One region of the Nocardioides panzhihuensis genome, then DNA from elsewhere that is predicted to be linked to it. Evidence: riboswitches for the same ligand, from Rfam matches in the RefSeq annotation. Region 1 holds a riboswitch; the other holds the start of a gene.
The links. Region 1 has a riboswitch for glycine ahead of gcvT (glycine cleavage system aminomethyltransferase GcvT). Riboswitches for the same ligand answer to the same signal wherever they lie in the genome.

Region 1 (8,905 bases):
ACGGTCGCAGCCGGCCTGCACGCAGTCGACCATCACCCGCCAGATCTCCAGGAGACCGGCGCGGACCTCGGCCTGCGTACGCCAGGTGAGCTCGTTCGCGAGCATGAGGTCGGAGACCCGGAACCCCTCGCGCTCGCAGGTGCTGAGCAGCTCGGCACCGGTGGTGAACGGAAACCGGACGCGCGAGCTGTCGGGGACGACCCGCGCGACACCCGAGGCGTGCTCGTCGACCACGAAGCCACCGCCGACGGAGTAGTAGGTCCGCTCGCGGCGTACCTGGCCCGAGGCGTCGTAGGCAGTGAACACCATGCCGTTGGGGTGGCCGGGCAGGCTCTTGCGCCGGTGCATCACCAGGTCGGTGTCATCGGCGAAGCGGATCGGGCGGTGGCCGCCCAGCGACAGCTCCCCGCGCTCACGGATGGCCGCCACCCGCGCCGAGGACGACCGCGTGTCGACGGTCGCCGGCTCCTCGCCCTCGAGACCGAGCAGCACCGCCCCGGCCGAGCCGTGCCCGTGACCGGTCGCGCCGAGCGACCCGAACAGTTCGGCCTTCACCCGCGTCACCGCGTCCAGCTGACCGTCCTCGACGAGGCCGTCGACGAAGATCTTCGCGGCACGCATCGGTCCGACGGTGTGCGAGGAGGACGGGCCGATCCCGATCGAGTACAGGTCGAAGGCGCTCAGGGCCATCACGGCCGGCCCCGATGGCTCTGCCACCGTCGCGACACCGCCGAGGTCAGCGGTCACGGCGGTTCACTCCTCGATCAAAGCGTCGTAGGCCGCGGCGTCGAGCAGATCGGGAGCGTTCGAGATGCGCATCTCGAAGAGCCAGCCGGCGCCGAACGGGTCGCTGTTGATCAGCGCAGGGTCATCGACGACCGCCGAGTTGATCGCGAGCACCTCGCCGTCGGCGGGCGCGAAGAGGTCGCTGACCGACTTCGTCGACTCCAGCTCACCGCAGCTCTCTCCCCCGGTGATCTCGCTGCCCACCTCGGGCAGCTCGACGAAGACGATGTCGCCCAGCGCCTCGGTGGCGAAGGCGGTGACCCCGACGCGCGCGACCTCGTCGCGGGTCTCGATCCATTCGTGCTCGGCGGTGTAGGACAGGTGGGACGGGTTGCTCATGGCGGTGCTCATTTCTTGGAGTAGAAGGGAAGGTCGACGATCTCGGCGTCCTCGTGGCTGCCGCGTACGACGACCTGGATCTTGGTGCCGGAGACGGCCAGGTCTGGCTTGACGTAGGCCATCGCGATGGGGCGGCCCAGCGTGGGCGACGGGGAGCCGCTGGTCACGATGCCGATCTCGTCGCCGGTGGCCGGGTCGATGACGGCGTAACCGGCCCGCGGGGATCGGCGCCCGGTGGCCACGAGGCCGACGAGCGTGCTGCGCGGGCCCTCCTCGCGGCGCGCGGCGAGGGCGGCGTCGCCGACGAAGCCGTCGGGCTTGTCGAAGGAGACCACCCGGCCGAGGCCGGCCTCGAAGGGGGTCGTCTCGCGGCTCAGCTCGTGACCGTAGAGCGGCATTCCGGCCTCGAGCCGGAGGGTGTCGCGGCAGGCGAGCCCGGCGGGGATCAGCCCGTGCGGCGTACCGGCCTCGGTGATCGCCTCCCAGACGGCGGCGGCCGACGAGGGCGCGCAGTAGACCTCGAAGCCGTCCTCGCCGGTGTAGCCGGTGCGCGCGAGCAGCACGTCGATCCCGGCGACCTTGCCGGCGTCGATGGCGTAGTAGCGAAGGGTCGGTACGTCCAGGTCGGTCACAGCCGCGACGATCTGAGCCGAGGCAGGTCCCTGGACCGCGATCAGCGCCCACTCCGCGGAGGCGTCGCGGACCACGGCGTCGTACCCCTTGGCCCGTTCGACCAGAGCCGGAGCGACCACGTGGACGTTGCTGGCGTTGGCGACGACCAGGTAGCGCTCGTCCTCGAGCCGGTAGACGACCAGGTCGTCGATGATGCCGCCGTCCTCGGCGCAGATCATGGAGTAGCGGGCGCGGCCGACGCCGATCGCCGACGGTCGGCCGACCAGGGCGTGGTCGAGGGCCCGTCCCGCCTCCGGTCCGGTCACCTCGATCTCGCCCATGTGGCTCAGGTCGAAGAGCCCTGCGGTGGTGCGTACCGCGTGGTGCTCGGCGGTCTCCGAGCCGTAGCGGACCGGCATGCTCCAGCCGGCGAAGTCAGTGAACGAGGCACCGAGCGACTGGTGGATCGCATGCAGAGGGGTAGGGACAGGTGAGGTCATGTGCGGGAGGCTCCCTGATGATGGCTGCCGCTGATGCGGCACCCGTGGACGGGTGACCTCCCCGCTCTGTCATCGCTACCTGAGAGCTTCACCGCCCGCAGGGACGATTTGCACCGTGGGTGCAGGATCCAGCGGATCCTGTCTTTCCAGAGTTCGCCTCACCACAGCGGTCATGGGGCCTGAGAGATTCTGGGGAGGTTTGCTCCTTCGGCGCCTCACCCGGGACGGTGAGGACTCTCCCGCTGCAGTTCGAACGGCGGATGTGAAGTTGTGCGGCACAACCTAGGTCTGGCCACCTCGGCCGTCAAGATCCGGCGACATCGAGTGAGCCTCGACCCCGTTAACGAGAACTGTTCTCAACGGGTTCTACGATGGCTCGATGCCACCCACCAGCGCCAGCACCCGAGTTCCCGTGGTCATCCTCACCGGCCATCTGGGGTCGGGCAAGACGACGTTGCTCAACCATCTGCTGCGCCAGCCGGGCGCGCGGGTGGGCGTGGTCGTCAACGACTTCGGCGACATCAACGTCGACGCCGGGCTCGTCACGGGTCAGGTCGACGAGCCGGCTTCGATCGCCGGGGGCTGCCTGTGCTGCCTGTCCGACGCCGGCGGCCTCGATGACGCCCTCGAGAAGCTCACCCACCCGCGGCTCGCGCTCGACGCCGTCATCGTGGAGGCCAGCGGGCTCGCCGAGCCCGGCACGCTGGCGCGCCTCGTCCGCTTCAGCGGTGTCGAGCGGGTACGCCGCGGTGGGCTCATCGAGGTCGTCGACGCATCGGCGTACTTCGACACCCTCGACGACGGCCGGGGTCCGGCACCGGTCCGGTTCGCCGCGGCCACGCTGGTCGTCATCAACAAGACCGATCTGGTGCCGGCCGCCGACCGGGACGAGGTCCTGGCGCGGATCGAGCGGCGCGTGCTGGAGCACAACCCCGACGTCCAGATCGCGTACGCAGTGGGTGGCCGCATCGACCCTCGGCTCGTCTACGACGCCGCCGTGCCCGAGGACCCGCCCGACGAGCTGCCCATCGCCGCGCTGCTGCGCGAGGCGGCCGCCGACCACGCGGCCCATCAGCACGCCCGGTCCGTCACCGTCACCACCCCCGGCACCATCGAGCCGGCTCGGCTGCTCGACCTGCTCGAGGACCCGCCGTCGGCGGCGTACCGGGTGAAGGGGACCGTCGCGGTCGCGACCGGGCAGGGGCCGCGCAGCTACCAGGTGAACCTGGTCGGGCGCAGCGCGCATGTGGCCGCGGAGAGGCCCGGCCGCGCGACCACAGAGACGAGGAGCGAGCTCGTGGCCATCGGCCTCGAGCTCGACCCCGATGAGGTTTGGCAGAGGCTCACCGCCGCCCTCGCCCCGGCCGAGCGACCGAGCACCGACGGCCTTCGTCGGCTCCGCCAACTGGTGCGCGTCAGTCTCTGACGCGGGCTCAGCCCGCTCGGCGCACGATCCGCTCCATGTCGGTGATGACCACCGAGCGCGACTCCAGCCTGACCCAGCCCTTGGCCGCGAAGTCAGCGAGCGCCTTGTTGACCGTCTCGCGGGCCGCGCCCACCAGCTGGGCGAGCTCCTCCTGGGTGAGGTCGTGACGGACGTGCACACCCTCGTCGGTGGTCTCACCGAACCGCTCGGCGAGATCCAGCAGTGCCTTCGCCACCCGGCGGGGCGCGTCGGCGAAGACCAGGTCACCGATCACGTCGTTGGCCCGGCGCAGGCGACCCGACAGCAGCGCGAGCAGCCCGCGCGTCACGCTCGGCCGCCCGTCGAGCAGCCTCAGCAGGTCGTCGTGCGACAGCGAGGCGAGCTCCACCTGATCGGTGACGGCCGTGACCGTCGAGGAACGCAGGCCGGGATCGAAGAGCGACAGCTCACCGAAGACCTGCCCCGGCCCGAGGATCGCCAGCACGCTGTCCTGCCCGCTGGCCGAGGCACGGCTCAGCTTCACCTTTCCGGACACGACGGCGTAGAGCCGGTCCGCGGAATCGCCCTCGTGGAACAACACCTGGCCACGCCTGAGGCGGACCTCCCCCATCATCGCGAGCATCGCCGTCATCGACTCGTCGTCCAGCTCGCCGAAAAGCGGCGCGTGCCGAAGCACGTCTCGATCCATTACTAAGCCGCTCCTGTCGTCGTTTGGTTCAAGCCATCAGGGTACCGAGACCAGGGCTGCCGACAGCGGATGTGTGTCCCTCGTCGCACGCCTGTCGAGTGCGTTCTTCGCCACACCGGAGATGATGGGAAGCCTCGAGACGAAGACGGGGTTGGTGTTGTTGTGAAGCTCTCCATGCTGGACAGGTCTCGCACCCGGGTGGGGTACGACGAGGGCGCTGCGCTGACCCACACGATCGAGCGGGCGGTGGCGGCCGAACGGCTCGGCTACCAGCGGTTCTGGGTCGCCGAGCACCATGCGGTGCCGGGGATCGCGTCGGGATCGCCGCCGGTCCTGCTCGGCGCCCTCGGTGCGCACACCTCCACGATCCGGCTCGGTTCTGGCGGGGTGATGCTGCCGCACCACCAGCCGCTGGTCGTGGCCGAGCAGTTCCTGATGCTCGACGCGCTCTACCCCGGCCGGATCGACCTGGGAGTCGGGCGCACCCTGGGCTTCACCGCACCCGTACGCCGCGCGCTGCGCCAGGATCTCGACGACCCGGACACGTTCGCCGAGGACATCGAGGAGCTCCGGGGCTATCTCGACCGCACCGCGCCGGTCACCGCCCGGCCGGCCGCGTCCCGTCAGATCCCGATCTTCGTGCTCGCGACCGGACGCGGTCTCGCCCTCGCCGCTCAGCTCGGGCTGCCGGTCGTAGTCGGCGGTCCGGTGCTGGACAGCCCACGGCTGGGCGAGCTGCTCGGGGCGTACCGGAACGACTTCCGGCCCTCCTCACAGGCGTCAGCGCCGTCGGTGACGGTCTCCGCCGACGTGCTGGTCGCCGACACCGACGCCGAGGCCGCCGAGCTCGCGCTGCCGGAGGCGTGGGCGATGGCCAGATCGCGGCAGACCGGCGAGTTCGGAGCGCTCGAGCCGGTCGCGGCGATCCGCGACCAGACCTGGACGAACCAGGTGCGCGAGCGGGTCGAGGCGCATCTCGCGCGCACGACCGCGGGCTCTCCCGCCACCGTACGCAGCCGCCTCGACCGGCTGGCCGAGGCCACCGGAGCCGACGAGCTCCTCGCCTTCACCTCCACCTATGACCGCGACGCCCAGCTCGCCTCCGACGCCGCGCTCGCCGAGATCATGACCGGGCGCGCCCAGGTGTCGAGCCAGTCGCGGAGCTAGTGGACAGGGTGTGGGCGGCCTCCAGGAGGAGGCGACCCAGCTCGGCCTGACGCGGTGGCGCGAGACGGGCCTCGATGCCGGTGATGCTCAACGCTCCGTACGGCTGCCCGTGGGCGTCGAAGACTGCGGCACCCAGACCCCAGCTGCCGACCACGAGCAGGCCCGGGTTGACGGCGAAGCCGCGCTCACGGGTCGCGGCGACCCGCTTCCGGAGAGCGGACGCCGAGTGCTGCTCGCCGTAGGCCCCGACGAGGTCGGTCCGGGCGAGGTAGGCCTCGCGCCGCGGCTCCGGCAGGAAGGCGAGGATCGTCAGGCCCGCCGAGGCGACGCCGAGCGGAAACCGGATCCCCTCGTGGAGCACGTGCGAGCGGATCGGGAAGCTGCCGTCCTCGCGCAGTACGCAGACCGTCTCGTCGCCGCGCCTGATCGAGAAGAACGCGCTCTCCCCCGTCTCCCGGGCGATGCGCAGGACCGCCGCCCGGGCCGCCGGGGTGATGTCGTGGCGGGTGGTCGCGGCGGCGCCGAGCAGGAAGCACTCCGGGCCCAGGTGCCAGGCGCCGGTTGCGTTGTCTCGCTCGACCAGGCCCTCGTCCTGGAGCGCGCTGAGCAGCCGGTGAGCGGTCGGACGCGGGATCGCGGCGGCCGTCGCGAGCTGGGTGGTCGTCGCGCCCTCGGGTTCGCGCGCGGCGAGCAGCCGCAGCAGGTGCGCGCTGCGGCGGATCACGCTGGGCTGAGGCGCGTCCTGACCGGGTTGCATGGAACGTACGATAGGCGCGTCCATTCAGTGAACGCCATAGCGTCAGCGGGGCCGCTCATCGAAAGACCGAGCGGGAACTCGCGCTCGTCTATTGACCGATCGGCTTGCCCCGCCTTGACTGATCAGCATGGACAAGGTCATCTCCTCAGCCGCCGAGGCGGTCGCGGACATCCCGAGCGGAGCGACCCTCACGGTCGGCGGCTTCGGGCTGTGCGGCATCCCCTCGGTGCTCATCAATGCTCTCCTCGAGGCCGGCGTGTCCGACCTCGAGGTGGTCTCCAACAACGCCGGCGTCGACGACTGGGGCCTGGGCCTGCTGCTCGGCGCCGGACGCCTGCGCCGCGTGGTCGCGTCGTACGTCGGCGAGAACAAGGAGTTCGCGCGGCAGTACCTCTCCGGCGACCTCGAGGTCGAGCTGACCCCGCAGGGCACGCTGGCCGAGCGGATGCGCGCGGGCGGCTCCGGCATCGCCGCGTTCTACACCCGCACCGGTGTCGGCACACAGGTGGCGCAGGGCGGGCTGCCGTGGAAGTACGACGACGCGGGCAACGTCATCAAGACCTCCCCCGAGAAGCCGGTGATGACCTTCGAGACGCCTGAGGGCGAGCGAGAGTTCGTCCTCGAGGAGGCCATCGTCGCCGACTTCGGCATCATCCGCGCCTGGAAGGGCGACCGCCACGGCAACCTCCTCTTCAAGGACTCCGCCCGCAACTTCAACCCGCTCGCCGCGATGGCCGGGCAGATCACGATCGCCGAGGTCGAGGAGCTCGTCGAGCCCGGCGAGATCCCACCCAACGACGTCCACCTCCCCGGCGTCTATGTCCACCGCGTCGTGCCCCTGACCCCCGAGCAGGCCGCCGACAAGCGCATCGAGAAGAGGACGGTCCGCTGACATGTCATGGACACGTGAAGAGATGGCCGCCCGTGCCGCCGCGGAGCTCTCCGACGGCGACTACGTCAACCTCGGCATCGGGCTGCCGACCCTGGTGCCCAACTACGTCCCCGACGACGTCGAGCTGGTGCTGCAGAGCGAGAACGGCATCCTCGGCACCGGCGCCTACCCGACCGAGGACGCCGTCGACCCGGACCTGATCAACGCGGGCAAGGAGACGGTGACCGTACGCAAGGGGGCGAGCTTCTTCGACTCCGCCATGAGCTTCGGAATGATCCGCTCCGGCAAGATCGACGCCGCGATCCTCGGCGCCATGCAGGTCTCTTCGTCAGGCGATCTGGCCAACTGGATGATCCCCGGCAAGATGGTCAAGGGCATGGGCGGCGCGATGGACCTCGTCCACGGCGCGAAGAAGGTCGTCGTGCTGATGGAGCACGTCGCCCGCGACGGCTCCTACAAGATCGTCGAGGAGTGCTCGCTCCCCTACACCGGGCTCGGCGTCGTGCAGCGCATCATCACCGACCTGTGCGTCCTCGACATCACCCCCGACGGCGTCCGCCTGGTCGAGCTCGCCCCCGGCGTCACGTACGACGAGGTGGCAGAGAAGACCGAGCCTCCGATCCTCCGCTGACCGCCGAGACGTCAGCTGCGTCGGCCGAGATGTCACGGGTGTGACGTCTCGGCCGACGTACGTGACGCCTCGATATCTGCGTACGTTCAGAGTTCGCCGAGCAGGTTGAGGTAGGCGTCGCGGGACGGCTCGAGATGGGCGGCGCAGACCCGCACCAGCTCATCGGTCCGACCCTCACGGAGCGCCACCACCATCGCCCGGTGCTCATCGCGGGACCGCTCCAGGAGCCTGTCGTTGACCACCGTGAGCGACCGGATCGGCGAGGCCATCCGTGCGTGACGGCGCACGGACTCGACCAGGAACTGGTTCGGGGCCAACCCGAAGAGAAGCTCATGGAATCGGATGTTGGCGCGCAGCGCGGAGCGGCGATCGCCGCGATCCACCGCCTGCTCGTGCTCGTGCATCGCGTCCTCCACGGGACGGATCTGATCGCCAGGAACCGGCGTCGTGATGGCGCGGGCGCAGGCTGTCTCGACCAGCTCGCGAACGTCGTAGAGGTCGCGCACCTCTTGGGCTGAGAAGGAGCGGACGAGCGCGCCCACATGGGCACGCCGTTCCACGGCACCTCGCGTCTCGAGCGTGGAGAGCGCGCTGCGTACGACATGGCGTTTGGCGTCGAAGCGCTCCATCAGCGCGTCCTCGACGAGGCGCTCGCGCGGGTGCAGCAGGCCCATCGCGATGTCCTCCTCGAGCTCGCCGGCGATCGCCTCGACCTGCGCCGACGCCCGCTGGCGGGTCGTCTGAGCCGAGTCAGAGAGCGCATCGCTCGCCCGGGTAGTCATCAGTGCCTCCTCCTTCCGCTCCGACCATGCCAATGCTTTCACGGCGTCACACTCGCTCGCGGGCGGACCGGCCGTTGCGAGAGCCAGCGAGATGTGGTGTGATGCCAGTCTCAACCAGATTATCAATAATAAGGACGATAATGTTCGACGAGAGCATGCCCACCGGGATGCGGTCCAACCTGACCAGCTATGGCGACACCGAGTTCGCGCTGTTCCTCCGCAAGGCGTTCATCAAGGGCGCCGGCTACAGCGACGACGCTCTCGATCGGCCGGTGATCGGCATCGTCGACACCGAGAGCGGCTTCAACCCCTGTCATGGCAACGT
Region 2 (8,905 bases), 1.2 Mb from region 1:
ACCATCCCCATCGCCGACTGGACCATCGTGCCGCGCGGGGCCTCGGGCGCCGACATCGAGACGGTGTGCGCCTCCACCGGCTACAGCCGGTTCCCGGTGGTCGAGGAGAGCGGCGACCTGGTCGGCTACCTGCACATCAAGGATGTGCTCGAGCCTGATGACGTACGCCGCCAGCAGCCGGTCCAGAACAAGTGGATCCGCCCCTTCGCGACCGTCTCCCCGGACGACGCGCTGCACGAGACGCTCGAGACCCTGCAGCGCCGTGGCGCCCACCTGGCGCGGGTCGTCCGCGAGGACGGCACCACCATCGGGCTGGCGACGCTCGAGGATGTCATCGAGGAGCTGGTCGGGGAGATCCGCGACGCCGCCCACGCCGATGAATCCACCCCTACCGAGTAAGCACTAGGGTTTGTCCGTGCCCAACCGTCGATCCGGTGACCCCCGCCTGCAACCTGGCCGGGGCGCGAGGCCGCGACAGCAGCGCTCTGCCGACCGCAACCAGCCCGTGCTCGGCAAGCTGCTCAGCATCCTCCGCCTCGTCTACGCGCCGGTGATGCTGTGGGCCGTGCTGATCGCGAAGGACGACACCATCGCGCTGGCGGCGTTCGGTCTCGCGGTGGTCACCGACCTGCTCGACAGCTGGCTGACCCGCAAGGAGCTCGGCCGGCGCCGCTCGGGAGAGCTGCTCGACGTGGCCGCCAACACGGTCTTCGTCCTGGCCGCGACGTTCGCGCTCTGGCAGATCGACGTGATCCCGTGGCCGATCGCGCTGCTGGTCCCGCTGCGTCTGGTCGGTCTGCTGGCGATGGTCCCGGCGCTGCGCAGCCGCGGCGTGCGTACGCTGCCCGTCCATCTCCTCGGCAAGGTGGGTGCCTTCTGTCTGCTGGCCTCGTTCCCGTTGCTCTATCTCACCCACGACATCCCCGAGAAGCTCGACCTCGGCCTGGAGCCGAGCCTGCCGATCCAGCTGGCGCAGGCGTTCGGCTGGGCGTTCGCGCTGTGGGGGATCCTGCTGCTGTGGTGGAGCCTGGTCCTCTACGCTCAGGAGGTGCGTCGCCTGATGGCCACCACGCCACCGTTGGAGAAGGGCGGTGCGTCTCGTGCCTGACCAGATCCCCGGTTCCGAGGACCTGCGCGCCTACGTCACCAAGCCACTGCTGGACCGCATCACCGACCAGGCGATCGACTCCGACTACATGGCCGCTGCCGCGCGGCGCGAGCCCACGGAAGAGGAACCGGCCCGGCGTCGCCGGCCGGGGTTGTGGGCGATGGTGGTCGTCGGGCTCTTCGCGCTGCTGGCCACGACCGCTGCGGTGCAGACTTCCCGCAACGAGGACGTCCGCCAGACCAGCAGGCAGGTCCTGGTCGACCGCATCGAGCAGCGCCAGGATCGGATCTCCGACCTGCACCAGCAGATCTCCGAGCTGCGCGAGGACAACCAGAGCCGCGAGTCGGCGCTCAACTCGCTCGGGCTGCGTGCCGAGTCGGCGTCCTCGACCGCTGCGGCCACCGCGGAGGAGACGGGGTTCGCCCCGGTGACCGGCTCGGGGATCAGGATCACGATCGACAACGCCGCGGACGGCAGCGAGGGCGGCACCGTGCGGGACTACGACCTCGCCGTGATCGTCAACGGACTGTGGCAGGCGGGGGCGACCGCCGTGTCCATCGACGGCCAGCGGGTCACCCCGCGCAGCGGCGTGATCACCTCCGGCGCCACCCTCCGGATGAACGACGTCTCGCTCTCGCCGCCATATGAGGTGTCGGCCATCGGTGACACGCGTACGCTTGCCGCACGCTTCGCCGAGACGGTCTCCGGGGCGATGATCCACACGACGACTCAGGACTACGGAATGCCGTACGACGTCGAGAACATCGAGCGGCTCACCCTCCCGGCGGCGCCGTCCGGCCTGCTGGAGCTGACCCACCTCGGGGCCGAGTCCGAGGACAAGGGCTCCAAGGGCACCAAGGGCTCAGCGAAGCCCACCAACACCGACGAAGACTCTGAACAGAACAGCGAAGGGGACCGCGAAGAATGATCGCCGTCATCGGCCTAGTGATCGGCATCGTGCTGGGGCTGCTCTTCCAGCCCGAGGTGCCAGTCGGCCTGGCGCCTTACCTGCCGATCGCCGTCGTCGCCGCGCTCGACGCCGTCTTCGGTGCCCTGCGCGCGTTCATGGACGGCATCTTCGACGACAAGGTCTTCGTCGTCTCGTTCATCAGCAACGTCGTCATCGCCGCCGGCATCGTCTACCTCGGTGACCGCCTCGGCGTCGGCGGTCAGCTGTCCACGGGCGTCATCGTCGTCCTCGGCATCCGGATCTTCACCAACGTCGCAGCCATCCGGAGGCACATCTTCCATGCCTGACCGGAAGAGGCGGCCGGCGGTGAAGCGGACCGCGGCGAAGCGGACTCCTGCGAAGAAGACCGCGGCCAAGAAGCCGGCGGTGCCCGCGGAGGAGACCCCCAACGAGGACGTCGCCGCGCCCGAGGACGAAGGTACGCCACCGGATGAACAGGCTCCGAGCGGCGAGCCGGCCGCGGCGACCGACGCCGCTGAAGACGCGTCCGAGGAGTCGGACGAGTCCGTAGCGGCGAAGGTCGAGCCCGAAGAGTCGGCCGTCGAGTCCACCGACGAGACCGACGACGAGGCCGACGTGGAGGAACCCGCAGAGGCGGAGCAGCCGGCGGTCGACCCGGGTCGAGACGAGGCCGAACCTGACGAACCTGACGAACCTGACGAACCTGACGAACCTGACGAACCTGACGAACCTGATGAGACGGTCGAGACGGTCGAGACTGATGAATCGGCGGAGGCGAAGGAACCCGCGGCCGAGGAGGCCGACGAGCCTGCTGACCTCGACACCCGCGAGGACAAGGACGCGGACGTCCCGGACGAGTCCGACGAGGTGGCCGAGCTTCCCGAGCCCGAGGAGCCGGAGGAGAAGACCGCGCCGCTGGTCGGCCGGGCACGGCTCTTCGACGCGCTCACCCACTTCCGGCGCGGCCAGGTCGCCGTGGCGGTCCTGCTCTGCATCCTCGGCTACGCGGCCGTGGTGCAGGTCCAGACGAACACCGAGGACTCGACGTATGCCGGCCTGCGAGAGCAGGAGCTGATCGACATCCTCTCCGGTCTGGCCGGGACGACGCAGAAGGCCCAGGAGCAGATCGAGGAGCTCGAGGCGACCCGCGACGAGCTCGAGGACCAGACCATGCAGCAGCAGACGGCTCTGCAGCGCGCGGAGGAGCAGGTCGACACCCTCCGGGTGATCGCCGGGACGGTCCCGGTCAGCGGGCCGGGCATCACGATCGAGATCGACCCCGGCGCCGACCCGCTGCGGCTGACCGCGCTCCTCGACCTCATCGAGGAGCTGCGTACTAGCGGCGCAGAGGCGATGGAGATCGAGGGGGCCGACGGCGAGGCGGTGCGCCTGGTCGCGTCGTCCTCGATCGAGGTCAGCCAGCCCACGCCCGGTCTCAACGTCGGCGGTGAGCTGATCAGCCCGCCCTACCGTCTCCAGGTGATCGGGCCTCCCGACACGCTGGCCGGCGCGATCGACTTCTACCAGGGCCCTCAGGACCAGCTCGAGGAGCAGGGTGCGGAGGTCGACGTGGAGTCGGAGGAGAAGATCGACATCGAGTCGATTCACACCGTGTCCCGCTGAACGTTTCGACAGTGCGGCGCAGTAGGGTTTCATACACCGGCTCCGCGGGACGATCAACCGCTGCCAGACCAGTACACCTGACGAGGAGATGCCCGTGTACCCCGAGGAACTGAAGTACACCAGCGAGCACGAGTGGCTGCGCAACCCCGGCGAGACCGAGGGGTCCGTACGGATCGGGATCACCAACTACGCCCAGGACGCTCTGGGCGACATCGTCTACGTCTCGATGCCCACGGTCGGCGACACGATCAAGTCCGGCGAGAGCTGCGGCGAGCTCGAGTCGACCAAGTCCGTCAGCGACATCTACGCGCCGATCTCGGGCGAGGTCGTCGCGGTCAACGGCTCCCTCGACGCGACGCCCGAGCTGGTCAACGACGACCCCTACGGCGGTGGTTGGCTCTTTGAGATCAACCCGGCCGATCCTGCTGAGCTGGAGAGCCTCCTCGACGCCGCGGCGTACGAGGCATCACTCGACGCGTAAGTCAACCGAACACCTGGGCCGACCTGATAGGTTGCGGATACCATCCCTCAACGTTCACTTGAGGGTATGTGCCCGGCCCTCGATGAACCTGGAGCTCAAATGTCCGTGTGCCCCGCTTGCGGAAGCCAGAACCCCGCCGAAGCACGGTTCTGCTCGCAGTGTGGCGTAAGCCTGACCGGGACCGACCAGACCTCGACGATCCAGCTCGGGGCTGACGCCGACACCTCCGACCGGGTGCTCAGCCCGATCGAGGCGGCCACTGTCGAGGCGCTGCCGCAGGGCAACGGGATGCTCGTCGTCCAGCGCGGTCCCGGTGCGGGAAGCCGCTTCCTGCTCGACCAGGACACCGTGGTCGCGGGTCGCCACCCGGACAGCGACATCTTCCTCGACGATGTGACCGTCTCGCGTCGCCACGCGGAGTTCGCGCGCACCGGTGACACGTTCGAGGTCTCCGACGTCGGCAGTCTCAACGGCACCTACGTCAACCGCGACCGGATCGAGAAGTTCGTCCTCAAGGACGGCGACGAGGTCCAGGTCGGGAAGTTCCGGCTCGTCTTCTACGCCGGGCACGAAGGGGCGTAGTCATGGCCGCCGCCGCGACGCCTGACCCTCAACGGCCGGCTAGCGACTCGGGGGAGCGGCTCAACATCGGGCAGGTCCTGGACCAGCTGCGTCCCGACTTCCCGACTGTCACCATCCCGAAGATCCGCTTTCTCGAGGACAAGGGACTGATCAAGCCGGAGCGTACGCCCGCGGGCTACCGCAAGTTCTCCCGCCGAGACGTGGAGCGACTGCGCTACGTCCTGCGGATGCAGCGCGACCACTACCTGCCTCTCAAGGTCATCGGCGAGCACCTCGACGCGATCGACCGCGGCCTCGAGCCGCCCGAGATCGAGCCGACCGTGCCCACGGTGCCGACGGTCGCACTGACGCCCGGCGGTGCGCCGGGGGCCGAGTCGTTCCGGCGTACGGACAACATGAGGATCTCGCGACGCGAGCTGCTCAAGATCGCCGAGGTCGACGACGCGCTGCTGAGCGAGCTGGAGAAGATGGCGCTGGTGGTCCCGCTGCGCAGCGGTCACTACGACACCGACGCCCTCACGATCGCGCGTACGGCCAAGGAGCTCGCCGAGTTCGGCATCGAGCCCCGCCATCTGCGCGGTATGAAGGCCGCCGCCGACCGCGAGGTCGGTCTCATCGAGCAGATCGTCGCGCCGCTGCGGCGTCCCGGCAATGCCGGAGCGCAGGGCAGGGCCGAGGAGATCGGCAGCGAGATCGCCTCGCTGGCGGTGCGTCTGCACGCCACGTTGGTGAAGTCGGGGCTGCGCGAGCGCTGAGGCTGCTGAGGCGACCGGGTAGGGTGGATGCATGCGCGAGGTCGATGTGCTCGGAGTCCGAGTGGAGATGCCCTCCAACCAGCCGATCGTGCTGCTGCGCGAGGTGGCCGGTGAGCGATATCTGCCCATCTGGATAGGCGCGGTCGAGGCGACCGCGATCGCCTTCGCCCAACAGGGTGTGGTGCCGCCGAGGCCGCTGACCCACGACCTGCTCAAGGACGTCGTGGAGGCGACCGGCAACGAGCTGACCGAGGTTCAGATCACCTCGGTCACCGACCGTGTCTTCTACGCCAACCTGGTCTTCGCCTCGGGTGTCGAGGTGAGTGCGCGGCCCTCGGACTCGATCGCGCTGGCCCTGCGAACGGGCACCAAGATCGTGGTCTCCGAGGAAGTCCTCGACGAGGCGGGCCTCGCGGTTCCGGCCGAGCAGGAGGACGAGATCGAGAAGTTCCGCGAGTTCCTGGACGAGATCACGCCCGAGGACTTCGAGTCCCACTGACCCTAACCCTCAAGTTGAGCTTGAGAGTTAGCGGCGGCGACACGCCGGGGAGGGTTCTTTGACCAGGGCGCTTACGGCGCTTACCTTGTAATTGTCTCTGTTGTAACTCCAACGGTGTGGTCCCCCCGCCGCAGCCGTTCATTCCCCGAGTGGAGTTACGCACAACGGAGTAGACGATGGAGGACATCGTGTTCGACCACGAACAGAAGCCCGGCCACGGCGCCGACGACGCGCAACGCGCGGCGGAGCAGGCTGACGAGCAGGGCCTTCTCTTCACCGACGATGTCTCGACCCTGCCCAGCGACACCGGTTACCGCGGGCCCACGGCCTGCAACGCAGCGGGGATCAGCTACCGCCAGCTCGACTACTGGGCCCGCACCGGGCTCGTCGAGCCGAGCGTGCGCGGCGCGACCGGCTCGGGTACGCAGCGGCTCTACTCGTTCCGCGACATCTTGATCCTCAAGGTCATCAAGCGCCTGCTCGACGCCGGCATCTCCCTGCAGCAGATCCGTGCCGCTGTGCAGCACCTGCGCGAGCGCGGCACCGACGACCTGACCCGCGTCACCCTGATGAGCGACGGCGCCTCGGTCTACGAGTGCACCAGCAACGACGAGGTCATCGACCTGCTCCAGGGCGGACAGGGTGTCTTCGGTATCGCCATCGGTGGTGTCTGGCGCGAGGTCGAGGGGACTCTCGCCGAGCTCCCCAGCGAGCGTACGTCCGAGGACGGCGAGCAGGTCGCCTCGATGTCCGACGAGCTGGCCGCCAGGCGCGCCGCTCGCACCGCCGGGTGAGATAGGACTCAGTCGACACCAGACCCTGAGACCCCGCGAAGGCGGGGCCTCAGGGTCTCGTCCTTTATGCTGGACCTGCTGACCATCCCGCACGGGAGAGCCCCACGCGTTGGGGCGCCGAAGGGGCAATTCCTCCCCGGAAACTCTCAGGCACCCACGACTGTGCGGACCAGGCAACTCTGAAGCCGTGCTTGTGCGGTGACAGAGGGGAGGGCTTACGAGTTGTCTTAGATGCCCTCAGGAGCCACTGTGTCCGACACGCCCACCCTGTCCGAGCTCGATGCCGCCTCCCCGTTCGTGGAGCGCCACGTCGGGCTCTCCGCCGCCGACGAGGCGACCATGCTCTCGCGGCTCGGATATGACTCGGTCGCGGAGATGATGGACGACGCCGTCCCGGCCGGGATCCGTTCGGTCGAGTCGCTCGACCTTCCGGGCGCGCTGTCCGAGGCGCAGGTCGCCTCGCTGGCTCGGGAGATCGCCGCCTCCAACAAGCCCGGCGAGGCGATGATCGGGCTCGGCTACCACGCCACCGTGACGCCACCGGTGATCCGTCGCAACGTGCTCGAGGACCCGAGCTGGTACACCGCCTACACGCCTTACCAGCCAGAGATCTCCCAGGGCCGCCTCGAGGCTCTGATCAACTTCCAGACCATGGTCGGCGACCTGAGCGGCCTGCCGGTGGCCAACTCCTCGCTCCTGGACGAGGGCACCGCGGCCGCCGAGGCGCTCGCGCTGGTGCACCGGGCCAACCGGAAGGGTTCGGGGCCGTTCGTCATCGACGCCGACGCCCTGCCGCAGTCGATCGAGGTCGTCAAGGTGCGCGCCGAGGCGATGGGCCTCGAGGTCGTCGTGGCGGACCTCTCCGAGGGCCTGCCCGAGGGCGACCTGATCGGCGTGCTGGTGCAGTACCCGGGTGCCTCCGGTCGGGTGCCCGACCTGAAGCCGGTCATCGATGCCGCCCACGAGCGGGGCGCGCTCGCGGTGGTCGCGGCCGACCTGCTCGCGCTGACCGTCCTGGAGGCGCCTGGCACGCTCGGCGCCGACGTCGTCGTCGGCTCCACCCAGCGTTTCGGCATCCCGCTCTTCTACGGCGGCCCGCACGCCGGATACATGGCCGTCCACGAGGGGATCGAGCGGCACCTGCCCGGTCGCCTGGTCGGCGTCTCCGTCGACGCCGAGGGGCGACCTGCGTACCGTCTCGCCCTGCAGACCCGCGAGCAGCACATCCGCCGGGAGAAGGCCACCTCCAACATCTGCACCGCGCAGGTGCTGCTGGCCGTGGGCGCTTCGATGTACGCCGTCTACCACGGCCCTGCGGGGCTGCGGACGATCGCGACCCGCACCCACCGCTACGCCGCCGTGCTGGCCGCCGCGCTCCGGTCGGCCGGGCTCTCGCTGGTCTCGGAGACGTTCTTCGACACGCTGGGGGTCACCGTTCCCGGGCGGGCGGCCGATGTCGTCACCGCCGCGCGCCGGTTCGGCGTACACCTTCGTCTGGTGGACGCCGACACCGTCGGCATCTCCACCTCGGAGGCGACCACGCGCTCGACCCTGTCGGCCGTGCTGAACGCCTTCGGCGTCTCCGGCGCGGACCTGGAGGAGATCGACCGCACCTCGGCCAGCGCGCTGCCCGACGCTCTGCTGCGCACCACCGACTACCTCACCCACGAGGTCTTCAACACGCATCACAGCGAGACCCAGATGCTGCGCTACCTGCACAAGCTGGCGGGGCGCGACTACGCGCTCGACAAGGGCATGATCCCGCTCGGCTCGTGCACCATGAAGCTCAACGCGACCACCGAGATGGAGCCGATCTCGCTGCCCGGCTTCGCCGACCTGCACCCGTTCGTCCCCGCTGAGGACGCTGCCGGCTACGCGCGTCTCGTGGGGGAGCTGGAGGGGTGGCTGGCCGAGGTGACCGGCTACGACGAGGTCTCGATCCAGCCGAACGCCGGCTCGCAGGGTGAGTTCGCGGGCCTGATGGCGATCCGTGGCTACCTGGACGCGCAGGGGCAGGGGCACCGCAAGATCTGCCTGATGCCGTCCTCGGCGCATGGCACCAACGCCGCCTCGGCCGTGATGGCCGGGATGAAGGTCGAGGTCGTGAAATCGTCCGAGGACGGCACCGTCGA

Region 2: it holds a riboswitch for glycine, as region 1 does, so the genes downstream of both, gcvP (aminomethyl-transferring glycine dehydrogenase) here and gcvT (glycine cleavage system aminomethyltransferase GcvT) in region 1, are expected to answer to the same signal.

The regions. Positions count from the first base shown of each region.
Region 1 covers NZ_JACBZR010000001.1:3,247,932-3,256,836, forward strand. Annotated here, with positions in the region: gene BJ988_RS15430 (L-serine ammonia-lyase) at 1-690, opposite strand, end outside; gene gcvH (glycine cleavage system protein GcvH) at 754-1,137, opposite strand; gene gcvT (glycine cleavage system aminomethyltransferase GcvT) at 1,134-2,237, opposite strand; glycine riboswitch at 2,294-2,393, opposite strand; glycine riboswitch at 2,395-2,489, opposite strand; gene BJ988_RS15445 (CobW family GTP-binding protein) at 2,617-3,663, shown strand; gene BJ988_RS15450 (Crp/Fnr family transcriptional regulator) at 3,671-4,351, opposite strand; gene BJ988_RS15455 (MsnO8 family LLM class oxidoreductase) at 4,514-5,518, shown strand; gene BJ988_RS15460 (IclR family transcriptional regulator) at 5,475-6,275, opposite strand; gene BJ988_RS15465 (CoA transferase subunit A) at 6,403-7,167, shown strand; gene BJ988_RS15470 (3-oxoacid CoA-transferase subunit B) at 7,169-7,798, shown strand; gene BJ988_RS15475 (GntR family transcriptional regulator) at 7,885-8,580, opposite strand; gene BJ988_RS15480 (IlvD/Edd family dehydratase) at 8,721-8,905, shown strand, end outside.
Region 2 covers NZ_JACBZR010000001.1:2,032,631-2,041,535, forward strand. Annotated here, with positions in the region: gene BJ988_RS09570 (CNNM domain-containing protein) at 1-399, shown strand, start outside; gene BJ988_RS09575 (CDP-alcohol phosphatidyltransferase family protein) at 416-1,108, shown strand; gene BJ988_RS09580 (DUF881 domain-containing protein) at 1,092-2,036, shown strand; gene BJ988_RS09585 (small basic family protein) at 2,033-2,365, shown strand; gene BJ988_RS09590 (DUF881 domain-containing protein) at 2,358-3,662, shown strand; gene gcvH (glycine cleavage system protein GcvH) at 3,757-4,143, shown strand; gene BJ988_RS09600 (FHA domain-containing protein) at 4,243-4,725, shown strand; gene ftsR (transcriptional regulator FtsR) at 4,728-5,480, shown strand; gene BJ988_RS09610 (bifunctional nuclease family protein) at 5,512-5,979, shown strand; gene BJ988_RS09615 (MerR family transcriptional regulator) at 6,156-6,773, shown strand; glycine riboswitch at 6,856-6,946, shown strand; gene gcvP (aminomethyl-transferring glycine dehydrogenase) at 7,005-8,905, shown strand, end outside.